Regions from separate parts of the Micromonospora sp. NPDC005174 genome, predicted to be linked through region 1. Evidence: riboswitches for the same ligand, from Rfam matches in the RefSeq annotation. Region 1 holds a riboswitch; the other holds the start of a gene.
What was found. Region 1 has a riboswitch for cobalamin ahead of ABZU91_RS17585 (CbtB domain-containing protein). Riboswitches for the same ligand answer to the same signal wherever they lie in the genome.
Positions count from the first base shown of each region.

Region 2: it holds a riboswitch for cobalamin, as region 1 does, so the genes downstream of both, cobN (cobaltochelatase subunit CobN) here and ABZU91_RS17585 (CbtB domain-containing protein) in region 1, are expected to answer to the same signal.

Region 1 covers NZ_JBEXIJ010000014.1:137,988-145,175, forward strand. Annotated here, with positions in the region: gene ABZU91_RS17570 (GH92 family glycosyl hydrolase) at 1-848, shown strand, start outside; gene ABZU91_RS17575 (histidine phosphatase family protein) at 1,034-1,663, opposite strand; gene ABZU91_RS17580 (CbtA family protein) at 1,660-2,436, opposite strand; gene ABZU91_RS17585 (CbtB domain-containing protein) at 2,427-2,630, opposite strand; cobalamin riboswitch at 2,665-2,804, opposite strand; cobalamin riboswitch at 2,959-3,177, shown strand; gene ABZU91_RS17590 (ribonucleoside-diphosphate reductase subunit alpha) at 3,369-5,687, shown strand; gene ABZU91_RS17595 (ribonucleotide-diphosphate reductase subunit beta) at 5,738-6,733, shown strand; gene ABZU91_RS17600 (family 43 glycosylhydrolase) at 6,881-7,188, opposite strand, start outside.
Region 2 covers NZ_JBEXIJ010000010.1:92,792-99,979, forward strand. Annotated here, with positions in the region: gene ABZU91_RS14155 (VWA domain-containing protein) at 1-1,990, opposite strand, end outside; gene cobN (cobaltochelatase subunit CobN) at 1,987-5,655, opposite strand; cobalamin riboswitch at 5,938-6,067, opposite strand; gene ABZU91_RS14165 (hypothetical protein) at 6,408-6,743, opposite strand; gene ABZU91_RS14170 (RNA polymerase sigma factor) at 6,874-7,188, shown strand, end outside.

The DNA.
Region 1 (7,188 bases):
CGCTGGCGACCACCGCCCCGAGCGGCCAGAGCGTCGACGCCGGGCAGGTCCTCGCGGCGAACCTCGGGTCGGTCAGCGGCGGTGTCCCCGGCGCGACCGGCTACCGCGCCCGCGTCCAGTGGGGCGACGGCACGGTTCCGGACGACGCCACGGTCGGCGCGGACGGCGCGTTGAGCGGTCGGCACACCTACGCGGCGGAGGGCACCTACACGGTGCGCGTCACCGCGTGGGACACGCTGTCCAGCAGCACCGCCAGCTTCACCGTGACCGTCCGGCGGGCCGGAGCGCGCACCACTCTCGCGGTGTCCGGGACGCAGCCGGTCCTTGCCGGTGACGCGGTCACGGTCGTCGGCAGCGGGTTCGCCGCCGGCGAGCGGGTGACGGTGGGCCTGGCGGCCGGCACGACCCGTGACGTGACGGTCTCGGCGTCCGCGACGGGCACGATCCGCGCGGTCGTCGCGACCTCGGGGAACACGACACCGGGCCGGTACGCGGTCAGCGCCACCGGCGCGTCCTCGAGCACGCCGGCGACGGCCACCGTCCAGGTGACCGCCCCGCCGACGGGCCCGACCTACCAGCCGCGTCTGTCGTTGCCGACGGCGTCCGCACCGCGGGGCACGTCGATCACCGTCGACGGCTCCGGCTTCACGCCGAACGAGGCGATCGCGGTCAGCTTCGGCGACGGCCGTGGGGTCGGCACGGTACGCGCGAACGGTGACGGCGTCGTCGCCGGCGCGACAGTCAGCGTTCCGGATTCGGCGCGGCCGGGCGTGACCAGCGTGACGCTGTCCGGCGGCACGTCGGCGACGCCGGTGTCCCGACCGTTCACGGTCACCGGCGCGAAGTAGGCCGGGTACGACGCAGTCGGGCGGGCCGTGACACACGGCCCGCCCGACTGCGGTTCCGGGTCCACCCGGCCTCGACCCCGAGATGCACGTGCTTCGCGGGTCGCCCCTCGTGCGGCGGCCACCACTGGCGCTCCTCGCCGCCGGCGAGGCATGTCGGTTGTGCGGCACATACCTCAGAGTCATATTCATACCTCTGTGGTATGTCGCTCACCGGCTCTGTCGCCTGCCGAGGGTGACGGGGGCGCGCTCAGCCGGAGCTGCCATCGTCGGCCGTGGTCGGTGAGCCGGACGATCGCCAGCGGCGCGACGTCGAACTGCCGGTACGTCGCCAGTGGCAGATCCAGGGCGTGCACCAGCGCGACGCGGACCACGAGCGGGTGAGTGACCGCCGTGACCCGTCGACCGACGCCACGCTGGGCGTCCAGCCACCGACCGACGCGCTGGCGTAGCGCCGCGACCGACTCGCCACCGTGCGGTGCCGCGTCCGGGCTGGTCAGCCACTCATGCAGCGCCGCGGGCCGCGTCGCGGCGATGTCCTGAAGGGACCGACCGGCCCACTGCCCGTAGTCGCAGTCGGCAAGCGCCGACTCGACCGCGGGCGTCAGGCCGAGGGCGTACGCGGTCTGCACGGCCGCCGTCGCGGGACTGGACAGGCAGGCGTGGCCGTCGCCGGTCCGCCGGCCCGGGTCGACGGGGGACAGGGCGAGGGCGGCGCGCCGGCCGCCCTCGTCCAGGCTGTCGTTCCCGCCGAACCGGGCCTGCCGCAGGGCGGCGGTGTGCCCGTGGGCGACCAACCGCAGGCTGGTGGCGCTCACCCGGCCAGTCGTGCCTCGGCGACCGCGCGTTGGCGGTGCATCAGAGCGGCGAAGAGCAGACCGAGCCCGGTCCACAGCACCACCTGGGTGCCCAGGGAGGCGAGGCGGAAACTCCACAGCAGCGTCGCGGGGAAGTCACCGGGGACCTCCTGGAACGACGGCAGCACCACATAGGAGACGACGGTGACCAGCAGGAAACCGCCGACTGCCGCGCTGGCGCGGAGCCACACCGGCGAGTGCTCGCCGACCGAACGGTAGCCGAGCGAGCCCGACCAGACCGCGACCAGGCCGAGTACCACCATCAACAGGTAGGTGACCGTGCGCTGGTCGATGGTGGACGGGTCGCCGACGGCCGGAGGGTTCGGTGGGTACTTGAGGAACGGCACGATCACCACGCCGAGCAGCGCGCCGCCGGCCAGTAGCAGACCGCCCCGCCCGTCGTCGACGGCCCTGCGTCGCCGGCTCAGCAGGACGTACGCGGTGGCCAGCAGGCCGCCCATCGCGGCGCCGAACAGGCCGGTGGCCAGGAACAGGCCGCCGCGCTGGCCGTTGCGGCCGACCAGGGCGTCCTCGTCGTGCTGGTGCCCGTCGACGGGGGATTCGGCGTGCGTGGCAGCCGCCGCCTCCTCGATGGCGATGGCCGCCTCGACGTGCGGTTCGCCGACGACGTAGGCGAACGTTCCGGCGAGCAGGCCTGCCACCAGGCCGGCGAGCAGGCCGCGCAGCAGGACCGTGACGAACGAGGGTGCGGTGCCGGTGCCGGTCAGTGGCACGGGACACCGAGCAGGTGCCGACCGTCGTGCATCAACTCGTGCAGGTACATGCCGCTGCGGGAGACGGCCCCCTGGTCGAAGGCGACGAGGTAGGTCAGCAGGGCGAGCGCGGCGACCGTGGCCAGGACCGCCCACAGCAGACGGGTCGGGACAGCGGGGTGCACCAGCGGCTGGCTGGACGTGGAGCTGGACATGCGTGCACGAACCTCCTCGGGGATGACGCGTCCCCATCGCAAGGCTGCGGACGACCGAGCGTCCTGGCTCGCGACCCCCGAGTGGGGACCGCTCACAGTGGCGCGACCGCGCCGGATTCTCACCGGCTTCCCTCGCGTCGCCGCAGATAGTGGATCGACCGTATCGGTGCCGGTTCGGCTCAGTCAAGCCGGCGGCGACAGCCGGACGCGCTGCCGCCCGACGTGCGCTCACCGGCCGACTCGAAGGTGTCGACGGTGACCATCACCGTTGACCGCGACACGCCCGGACCCGACATGTGGGGTGTGACAAACGTGGTCCCCCCTATATATGGTGTCGACCGCAGCTGGTTCGGCCGCTCATCCCGAGTGGTCGAGGCAAGAGGGAACCCGGTGGGAATCCGGGACTGTCCCGCAGCGGTGAGTGGGAACGAGCGCCGCCATCAGCACTGGGCCACCAATCGGCCTGGGAAGCGACGGCCAGTAGGAGACCGGCTAGTCCCGGTCGCGCCCACGAGTCCGAAGACCTGCCAGCGCGCCGCGTACCCGACCCCGGGTGTGCGGCGGTCCGAGGCCGCGTGGGACGGCTGACGCCACCTGACCCACGCCGCGCCGGCGTGGCGTCCGACGGTGTCCGTCTCCTCGCGTCCGAGGACCGTGAGGTCTCGAACTCCCGAGGAGTGAGTGGTGACAGTCACCGAGGTGGTACCGGTCAGCGGCGAAGCCCTGCGGCGGACACCGATGCAGGTCCGCAAACGCGACGGCGGCACCGAGGCCGTCGACGTCAACAGGATCGTGCGGGCGGTCGAGCGGTGGGCCGACGACCTGACCGACGTCGACCCGATGCGGGTCGCCACCCGTACGATCAGCGGCCTCTACGACGGCGCGACGACGGCGGAGCTGGACCGGCTGTCCATCCAGACGGCAGCCGAGATGATCGGCGCGGAACCGCAGTACTCGCGCCTGGCCGCGCGCCTGTTGGCCGGCTATGTCGACAAGGAGGTCCGTCGGCAGGGCATCGCCTCGTTCAGCGCGGCGATCCGGGCCGGCCACGCCGTGGGCCTGATCGGCGACGAGACCGCCGCGTTCGTCAACGCGCACGCCGAGACCTTCGACAACGCCGTCGACGCCGACGGTGACCGTCGGTTCGAGTACTTCGGCCTGCGCACGGTCTACGACCGGTACCTGCTGCGTCACCCCACCTCAAGGTTGGTGCTGGAGACCCCGCAGTACTGGCTGCTGCGGGTGGCCTGCGGCCTGTCGCGTACGCCTGACGAAGCGATCGACTTCTACCGGCTCATGTCCAGCCTCGCCTATCTGCCCAGCTCACCGACGTTGTTCAACTCCGGCACCCGGCACACGCAGATGTCCTCGTGCTATCTGGTCGACTCGCCGCGCGACGAGCTGGACTCGATCTACGCGCGCTACGCCCAGGTCGCCAACCTGTCCAAGTTCGCCGGTGGCATCGGCATCGCGTACTCCCGGGTCCGGTCCCGCGGTGCGCTGATCCGGGGCACCAACGGGCAGTCCAACGGAATCGTGCCGTGGCTGCGCACACTGGACGCGAGCGTCGCCGCGGTCAACCAGGGCGGTCGACGCAAGGGCGCGGCCTGCGTCTACCTCGAGCCGTGGCACCCGGACATCGAGGAGTTCCTCCAGCTACGCGACAACACCGGCGAGGACGCCCGCCGTACCCACAACCTCAACCTGGCCAACTGGATTCCGGACGAGTTCATGCGCCGGGTCGAGGCGGACGAGATGTGGTCGCTGTTCGACCCCGACGAGGTGCCGGAACTGCCGGACCTGTGGGGGGAGCGGTTCGACGCCGCGTACCGGGCGGCCGAGGCGCAGGGTCGGTACGTGCGGCAGCTGCCGGCGCGTGAGCTGTACGGGAAGATGATGCGGACCCTGGCCCAGACCGGCAACGGCTGGATGACCTTCAAGGACGCGGCCAACCGGCTGTGCAACCAGACGGCCGAGCCGGGCAACGTGGTGCACCTCTCCAACCTCTGTACCGAGATCATCGAGGTGTCCAGCGACGCCGAGACCGCCGTGTGCAACCTCGGCTCGGTGAACGTCGCCGCCCACCTGAGCGACGACGGCATCGACTGGGAACGGCTGCGCGCCACGGTCCGTACCGCCGTGACGTTCCTCGACCGGGTCATCGACATCAACTACTACCCGACGCCGCAGGCGGCGGCGAGCAACCCCCGCTGGCGTCCGGTCGGGCTCGGGTTGATGGGGTTGCAGGACGTGTTCTTCGCGCTGCGGCTGCCGTTCGACTCGCCGGCCGCGCGGGAGCTGTCCACGCGGATCAGCGAGGAGCTGTACCTCACCGCGCTGGAGACCTCCGCCGACCTGGCCCGCCGGTTCGGGGCACACCCGGCGTTCGCGCAGACCCGTGCCGCGCGGGGGCGCCTGCAACCGGACCTGTGGGGTGTCGAGGGTACGCAGACCGCGCGCTGGGCCGCGCTGCGCCAGGAGGTCGAGGAGTACGGGCTGCGCAACTCGCTGCTGGTGGCGGTCGCCCCGACCGCGACGATCGCCTCGATCGCCGGCTGCTACGAGTGCGTCGAGCCGCAGGTGTCCAACCTCTTCAAGCGCGAGACCCTGTCGGGGGAGTTCCTCCAGGTCAACACCGCTCTGGTACGCGAGTTGAAGGCCCGTGGTCTGTGGACCGAGCAGATCCGGTCGGCGATCAAGCGGGCCGATGGCTCGGTGCAGTCGGTCGCGGAGCTGCCGGCCGACGTGCGGGAGCTGTTCCGCACCGCGTGGGAGCTGCCGCAGCGGGCGCTGATCGACCTGGCCGCTGCCCGCGCCCCGTTCATCGACCAGTCCCAGTCGCTGAACCTGTTCCTGGCCTCGCCCACCATCGGCAAGCTCTCCTCGATGTACCTGTACGCCTGGAAGTCCGGCCTGAAGACCACCTACTACCTGCGCTCGCGCCCCGCCACGCGTATCCAGCAGGCGACCGTCGCGGTGGTCACGCCGTCGACGGGCGACGCCGAGGCGTTGGCCTGCTCGCTGGAGAACCCCGAGTCGTGCGAGGCGTGCCAGTGACCGTCGCCGACCCCACCACCGACAGCACCGCCGACGCGAGGACCACACACATGCTGCTCGACCCCGGGATGGACCTCACGCTGCGTCCGATGCGTTACCCGCACTTCTTCGACCGGTTCCGGGACGCCATCCGCAACACGTGGACGGTGGAGGAGGTCGACCTGCACGCCGACCTCGCCGACCTGGACCGGTTGTCGCCGGCCGAGCGGCACCTGGTCAGCCGTCTCGTGGCGTTCTTCGCCACCGGCGACACGATCGTCGCCAACAACCTCGTGCTCAACCTGTACCAGCACGTCAACAGCCCCGAGGGTCGGCTCTACCTGTCGCGGCAACTGTTCGAGGAGGCCGTGCACGTCCAGTTCTACCTCAACCTGCTCGACACGTACGTGCCGGACGAGACCGAGCGGTTCGCGGCGTTCGCGGCCATCGAGAACATCCCGTCGATCCGTCGCAAGGCGGAGTTCTGCTTCCGGTGGATCGATTCGTTGCAGGAGATGCGGGAGCTGCGTACCCGCGAGGACCGGCGGGCGTTCCTGCTCAACCTGATCTGCTTCGCCGCCTGCATCGAGGGCCTGTTCTTCTACGGCGCGTTCGCGTACGTCTACTTCCTGCGCTCGCGTGGCCTGCTGCACGGTCTGGCGTCCGGGACCAACTGGGTGTTCCGCGACGAGTCCATGCACATGGCGTTCGCGTTCGACGTCGTCGACACCGTCCGCGCCGAGGAACCCGACCTGTTCGACGACGACCTCGCCGAACAGGTTCGCCGGATGCTCACCGAGGCCGTCGAGTGCGAGGTCCGGTTCGCCGAGGACCTGGTGGGTCAGGGGGTGCCCGGTCTCACCCTCGTGGACATGCGGGAGTACCTCCAGCACGTCGCCGACCGCCGTCTGGCCCAGCTCGGGATCGCACCGCACTACGGGTCGGCCAATCCGTTCGCCTTCATGGAGTTGCAGGACGTGCAGGAGCTGTCCAACTTCTTCGAGCGGCGGGTGTCGGCGTACCAGGTCGGTGTGAGCGGCGCGGTCGCCTTCGACGACGACTTCTAGGACCCCCACCCCACCCCCTCCCCGCCCCGTCGAGCATGACGTTGTTGCTCCCTATCGGCGTTCGGGGGCCCCAGCTTCATGATCGACGTCGGCGGCGGACGGGGTGTGGGGATGGGGTGGGGGTGTTCTTGGGGGTGGGACGGTGGATCAGGCGGGGGTGCAGGTCGGCGTGCTGGCCGGGGGACTGGTTGAGGTGATGGAGCTGAGGTAGCCGGCGGTGGTCGACGCGCCCGGCGCGAGTTGGCCGTTGTAACTGGCGTTCGCGACGCTCACCTGGCTGCCCGACTGGGCGAGTGTGCCGTTCCACACCTGCGACACCGTCTGTCCACTGGCCAGTGTCCAGGTGACCTGCCAGCCGTTGAGCGTGGACGATCCGGAGTTGGTGACCGACAGCCGCCCCTCGAACCCGCCCTGCCAGGTGTTGACCACGGTGTTGGTGACCCCGCAGGACGGCC
Region 2 (7,188 bases), on a different contig from region 1:
GGCGGCGCTTCGGATCGCGCAGGCGCTCCACCCGCAGCAGGTCCGCGGCGGCCAGCAGGCCCTCGGCCAGTGGTGTCCGCCCACCGGTGGGCAACTCGGCCAGACGGGTTGAGGCGGCCAGCACCGACGAGGTCGCCGGCAGCACCGTGCGCGCGCCGGCACCCCGGAAGGCGATCACCGCGACCTTGTCCCGCCGCTGGTACGCGTCGGTGAGCAGAGCGAGCACCGCGTCCTTCACGGTGACCATCCGCTGCCGGGCGCCCATCGAACCGCTGGCGTCCACCACGAACAGCACCAGGTTGCCCTCGCGCCCCTCCCGGACCGCCTCGCGGACGTCGTCCGGACGCAGTCGCAGCGGACCCGCCAGCCGGCCCCGAGCCGCCTGGTGGGGTGCGGCGGCGCGGATGGTCGCCGGCAGGTGCAGCGCGCCGACCCGACCGTTCGGCACCCGGGCCCCGGTGGTGCGGCCCCGCCCGGTCCGGGCCCGCGACCGCCGGCCCGGCACCCCGTCACCGACGCCGGGCGCGGTGAGCAGCCGGGCCCGCAGACCACCTCGGGGTACGGCCACCCGTCCACCCTCGCGCTCCCGGTCGTTCCCGGTGCCGCTGGGCTGACCCGCCTCGGCCCGCCGGCGGCGACCGCCTCGACCGTCCACCCCCGAGAAGTCCCCGTCCGCGTCGACGTCGGCGGCGTGCGGCTCCGGGCCGTCGGCGCCCCCGGACTCGCCGGCGCCGGGATCGTGCCCGCCGCTGCCCGACCCGTTCCGATCCCCACCGTCCACGTCGGCGGGATCGAGGGAGTCGCCGTCGGGGCCGTTCCCATCGCGACGATGTTCTCCGGTCTCGCCGCCCGCGCCGGAGGAGCCGCCCGGGTTGCCGGCACTGCCGCCACCGTCCGGGTCCGGGCCGTCGGGGCGGGGGCCGGCGGGGCCGCCGTCGTACGGGCCGCCGTCGTCGTCCGGATCGTCGGGGTGGGCGTCCTGCGCCCGTTGCAGCGCCTCGTCGAGGCGCTTCTCGTCCAGCCCCGGCGTGTCGAACGGGTCGCGGCGACGGCGGTGCGGCAGGGCGAGCCGGGCGGCCACCCGGACGTCGTCGCCGGTGACCCGGTCCCGGCCCTCCCAGGCGGCGTGCGCGAGGGCGGTACGGGCGGTGACGATGTCGGCGCGCATCCCGTCCACGTCGAACGCCGCGCAGACCTCGGCGATCTGGCGCAGCGCGGCGTCGGGGAGGCGTACCCCGGAAAGCCGGCGACGGGCGGCGGCCACCTGGGCGGCGATCTGGGCGTCGGCGTCGGCCCAGCGGGCGGCGAAGCCGGCCGGGTCGGCGTCGGCGGCGAGCCGGCGGCGGACCACCTCCACCCGGATCTCCGGATCGCGGCTGGCGTTCACCTCGACGGTCAGTCCGAACCGGTCGAGAAGCTGCGGGCGCAGCTCCCCCTCCTCCGGGTTCATCGTGCCGACGAGCAGGAACCGGGCGGCGTGGCTGACCGAGACGCCCTCGCGCTCGACGTGGCTGCGGCCCATCGCCGCCGCGTCGAGCAGCAGGTCGACGAGGTGGTCGTGCAGCAGGTTGACCTCGTCGACGTAGAGCACGCCCCGATGGGCGGCGGCGAGCAGACCCGGCTCGAAGGCGCGTACGCCCTCGCCGAGGGCCTTCTCCAGGTCCAGCGACCCGACCACCCGGTCCTCCGCCGCGCCGACGGGCAACTCGACGAGGCGCGCGGGCCCGGTCTCGGCGGCCGCCCCGACCGGATGCGGCCCGTCCGGGCAGCCCGGGTCGGGTTGGGCCGGGTCGCAGCCGAAACGGCAGCCGGCGACCCGGCGCACCGGAGGCAGCAGCGCGGCGAGGGCGCGGACGGCGGTGGACTTCGCGGTGCCCTTCTCGCCGCGCACGAGGACGCCCCCGATCGCCGGGGAGACCGCGTTGAGCAGCAGCGCCAGCCGCATGTCGGCCATGCCGAGCACGGCGCTGAACGGGTACGTGGTGGTCATGCGCGGTCCTCCAGGTCACCCTCGCTGGCCAGGTACTGATCGCGGAGCCGGTCCAGGGTGGCCGGCTCGGGCTTGGCCCACAGGCCCCGGTCGGCGGCCTCCAGCAACCGCTCGGTGATGCCGCGCAGCGCCCACGGATTGGACCGCTCCAGGAACTCGCGGGTGGTGTCGTCGAACAGGTAGGCGGCGGCCAGGTGCTCGTACATCCAGTCGTCCACCACGCCGGCGGTGGCGTCGTAGCCGAACAGGTAGTCCACGGTGGCCGCCAGCTCGAACGCGCCCTTGTAGCCGTGCCGGCGCATCGCGGCGATCCACTTCGGGTTGACCACCCGGGCCCGGAACACCCGCCGGGTCTCCTCGCCCAGGGTGCGGGTACGCACGTCGTGCGGCATCGCCGAGTCGCCCACGTACGCCGCCGGTGACGTGCCGGTCAGGTGGCGGACCATCGCCACCATCCCGCCGTGGTACTGGAAGTAGTCGTCGGAGTCGACGATGTCGTGCTCACGGGTGTCCTGGTTCTTCACGGCGACCGCGATCCGGGCGAAGGAGCGTTCCATGTCGGCGCGCGCCTCCCGCCCGTCCAGGCCCCGGCCGTACGCGTAGCCACCCCACACCGCGTACACCTCGGCCAGGTCGGCGTCGCTGCGCCACGTCCGGGCGTCGATCAGCGGCAGCAGTCCCGCGCCGTACGCCCCGGGCTTGGAGCCGAAGATCCGGGCGGTGGCCCGCCGCTCGTCGCCGTGCTCGGCGAGGTCGGCGGCCACGTGGGCGCGCAGGTAGTTCTCCTCGTCCGGCTCGTCCAGCGCGGCGACCCGCCGCACGGCGTCGTCGAGCAGCGCCACCACGTGCGGGAACGCGTCGCGGAAGAAGCCGGAGATGCGCACGGTGACGTCGACCCGGGGTCGACCCAGCTCGACGGTCGGCACCACCTCGACGCCGGTGACCCGCCGGGACCGCTCGTCCCACACCGGCCGGCAGCCCAGCAGCGCGAGGACCTCGGCGATGTCGTCGCCCTGCGTCCGCATCGCGCTGGTGCCCCACACGGTCAACCCCACCGAGCGGGGGTACGCGCCGGTGTCGGCGAGGTGCCGGGCCAGCAGCGAGTCGGCGAGGGCCACCCCGACGTCCCAGGCGTTGCGGCTCGGGATGGCCTTCGGGTCGACGGAGTAGAAGTTCCGGCCGGTGGGCAGCACGTTGACCAGGCCCCGGGTGGGTGAACCGGACGGGCCGGGCGGCACGAACCGGCCGTCCAGCGCGCCGAGGGTGTTGCGCAGCTCGTCGGTGGTGCGATCCAGTCGGGGCACCAGTTCCGTGCCGGCGAAGCGCAGCACGGCTGCGACCTGCGGGATCGACTGGCCGGTCACCTCGGCGACGACGGCGTCGGCCGCGTCCACCGCCCAGTCCAGGGTCTCCATGCCGACGACCAGCCGGCGCGCGAGCCCTTCGATGAGGTCGATCGCGTCGGCGGCGGTGCCGGCCGGCCCGTCCACCGCGTCGGTCAGCGCCGTGGGCAGCGCGATCCGCTGGCCCGGCGTGGCGAGCAGGTCCTGTTCGTCGAGGCCGTACGCGGTGGCGAGAGCCTGCCGCAGGCCGGGCAGGGCGTGGGCGCCGCCCCAGATCTGCGGGGCGCGCAGCACGGCGAGCACCAGGTTGACCCGCGGCTCACCGGTGGGCGCGTCGGCGAGGATGTGCAGCCCGTCGCGGATCTGCACGTCCTTGACCTCGCACAGGTAGCCGTCGAGGTGCAGCACGAAGTCGTCGAAGTCGTCCGCGTCGGGCATCGCCTCGGTGTGCAGGTCGTGGTGCAGCTCAGCGGCGCGTACCAGGTCCCAGATCTGCGCCCGCACGGTCGGCACCTTGGCCGGGTCGAGCGCCTGCACGGTGGCGTACTCGTCGAGCAGTTGCTCCAGTTTGGCCAGGTCGCCGTAGGTCTCGGCGCGGGCCATCGGCGGCACCAGGTGGTCGATGACGACGGCGTGTGCCCGTCGCTTGGCCTGGGTGCCCTCGCCGGGGTCGTTGACGATGAACGGGTAGACCAGCGGCAGGTCCGCGAGGACGGCGTCGGGCGCGCAGTCGGCGGCCAGGCCGAGGCCCTTGCCGGGCAGCCATTCCAGGGTGCCGTGCTTGCCCAGGTGCACCACGGCGTCCGCGCCGAAGCCGCCGTCCGCGACCGGGGCGGCGAGCCAGCGGTACGCGGCCAGGTAGTGATGGCTCGGCGGCAGGTCCGGGTCGTGGTAGATGGCGATCGGGTTCTCCCCGAACCCGCGTGGCGGCTGGATGAGCAGCGCCACGTTGCCGAACCGCAGCCCGGCCAGCACGATGTCGCCGCCCTCGGTGTACAGCTCGCCGGGCGGCTCCCCCCAGTGCTCCCGCATCCGCTCGCGCAGCTCGGCCGGGACCGCCTCGAACCACCGCCGGTACGTCTGCCCCGGTATCCGGGCCTCGGCGGCGGCCAACTGCTCCGGCGTCAGCCACTCGACGTCGTGACCACCGGCGGCGATCAGCGCGTGGATCAGCGCGTCACCGTCGTCGGGCGGCGGCGCGTCGCCCAGGTCGTAGCCCGCCTCGGCGAGCGCGGCGAACAGCCGGACCGCCGAGGCCGGGGTGTCCAGCCCGACCGCGTTGCCGACCCGGGAGTGCTTGGTGGGGTACGAGCTGAGCACCACGGCGATCCGCTTGTCGGCGGTGGGCACGTACCGCAGGCGGGCGTGCCGCACCGCGATCCCGGCCACGCGGGCGGCCCGCTCGGGGTCGGCCGCGTACACCGAGAGCCCGTCGGCGTCGATCTGCTTGAACGAGAACGGCACGGTGACGATCCGGCCGTCGAACTCGGGGATGGCCACCTGCATCGCCGCGTCCAAGGGGGACAGCCCCGCGTCGCTGGCGGCCCACTGCTCGCGGGTGCTGGTCAGGCAGAGCGCCTGGATGACCGGCACGTCCAGGGCGGCGAGCGCGCCGACGTCCCAGGCGTCCTCGTCACCGCCGCTGGAGGCATCGGCGGCGACCGCGCCACCGGCGGCGAGCACGGTGACCAGCAGCGCGTCGCAGCGGGCGAACAGCCCGAGCGGACCGGCGCCGGTGGTCAGCCCGCGCAGCGAGCCGCAGAAGATCGGCAGGGGGTTGCCGCCGGCAGCGCGGACCGCGTCGGCGAGCACGTCGACGAACGCGGTGTTGCCGGCGAGGGCGTGTGCCCGGTAGAAGACGATCCCGATGGTGGGCCGCTGCGGGTCGCTCGGATGGTCGCCGTGCACGCCGTACGCCGGGGTGGGCGCGGGCGGGGCGAACCCCTCGCCGGTGAGCAGGACGGTGTCGGAGAGAAACCGGGCCAGCTGCCCGAGGTTGTCCGGTCCGCCCTCGACCAGGTACGACAGCGCCTGGGCGACGACCCCGGCCGGGACCGTGGAGACCGCCATCAGCTCCGCGTCCGGCAGCGCCTCGCCGCCGAGCACGACGGTGGGTACGCCCCCGGCGAGCACCGCGTCGAGGCCGCCCGGCCACGCCTGCCGACCCCCGAGCAGGCGTACGACGACGAGGTCGACCCCGTCGAGCAGGGCGGGCACCTCGTCGGCCGCCACGCGGGCGGGGTTGGCGAGCCGGTACTCGGCGTTGCTGGCGCGGGCGGCCAGCAGGTCGGTGTCGGCGGTGGAGAGCAGCAGAATGCGCACGGCACGCTCCGGACGGTGACGTCGACGCGCTCGCGGCAGCGAGCGGGCGACGTGGGATGGGCGCGGGGTTCAGCGGGCACCGCGACCCGGACCGCTCACCGGCGCGAGGCCGGCGGCGACGGGTGGCGTGGCGCGGAACTCAGCGGTGAATGGAGTCGATGCCGATCGCGGCGGCGGCACAGCCGCGGTGCGGGGAACGGCAGCAGCCGTCGATGATGGAGACGCCAAGCGTCATCGGGTCCTCCTCGGGTGTCCACGCCCTGGGGTACGTCCCGACGGCCGAAGTATCCTGGCTTCCGGATCGATGCTCTCCCCCGGCCTTCCAACCGCAGACACACGGCCGTGACTCACGAGGGGGGATCGCTCCCCGGTGACAGTGGCGGGACCGCGTCGGATTCGCACCGACTTCCTTCACTGCCGTCAGGCCGCGAATGCTGCCACACCCCCACGCTGCGGGTCAACGCCGCTCCGGCCCGCCCAGCAGGCGCGCGTCGCCGAGCTGCGGCGGTGGACACCGCCGCCGATGCCCCCGCCTCGATGCCCGCCCTGCTGTTCGCCACCTCGCTACCCGCACCCGGATGCCTCGCACCTCGCTGCCCGCGGCCCCTGCCCGACATCCTTTGCTCTGCTTCCCTACCGGCAACGCGGACGGGGTCGCACTGGCGCCTCTGGTGAAGCAGAGCAAAGGATGCGCAGAGCCCCCTGGCCCGCGTCGGCGGCAGGACGGGGGTGGGCTTGCGGCCGGATGTGTCTCAGCGGGCGTGGCGCTCCGGGTGTGCCCGATTCCACACCCGCATCCGCTCCGGATAGCCGGTGCGGGCCGCCTCGTACAGCGGCACCGCGTGCTTGCGGGCGATGTCGCCGGCCGCCCGGGGTGTGCCGGTGCGGCGGCGGATCCACTCACCGTCGTAGGCGATCGCGACCACTGTGGTGTCGGTGGCGGTGGTCTCCGGCTCCAGGTAGAACTCCACCCCGCGCCGGCTGGCGACGAACGCCTCCAACGCGGCGAGGTCGTCCCGGGTGGCCTCGCGGTCCAGCTTCGTCGGGGTCGCCTCGGCGCCTCGTGACCGCCGGTTGAACCAGCCCATGCCCAGCCCCTCTCCTTCGACGCCACCTCCAGTTCAGCACCGATTCCTGGCAATACGCTGCACGGCGGGTGGGAAAAATCTGACTCACCGGGTCCCGGGCGGAACCCGACACGCGCGAGCGGTGTCAGCAGTGCGAGCCAAACCGGAGGTTCCCCTGGACGACGACGTGCTCGTCACCCGCGCCCGAGCCGGTGACCTGGAGGCGTACGACCTCCTGGTCGCCCGGCACACCGCGTCCGCGTACCGGACGGCGGTGCTGCTCGGCGCGGGACCGGACTCCGAGGACGTCGTCCAGGAGGCGTTCGTGAAGGGGTACCGCAAGCTGTCCCGGTACCGGGGGGAGGCGTCCTTCCGCTCCTGGCTGCTCGCGATCGTCGCCAACGAGACCCGCAACCTGCACCGGTCCCGCTCGCGCCGGGACGGCCTGGTCCTGCGGGCGGCGGCG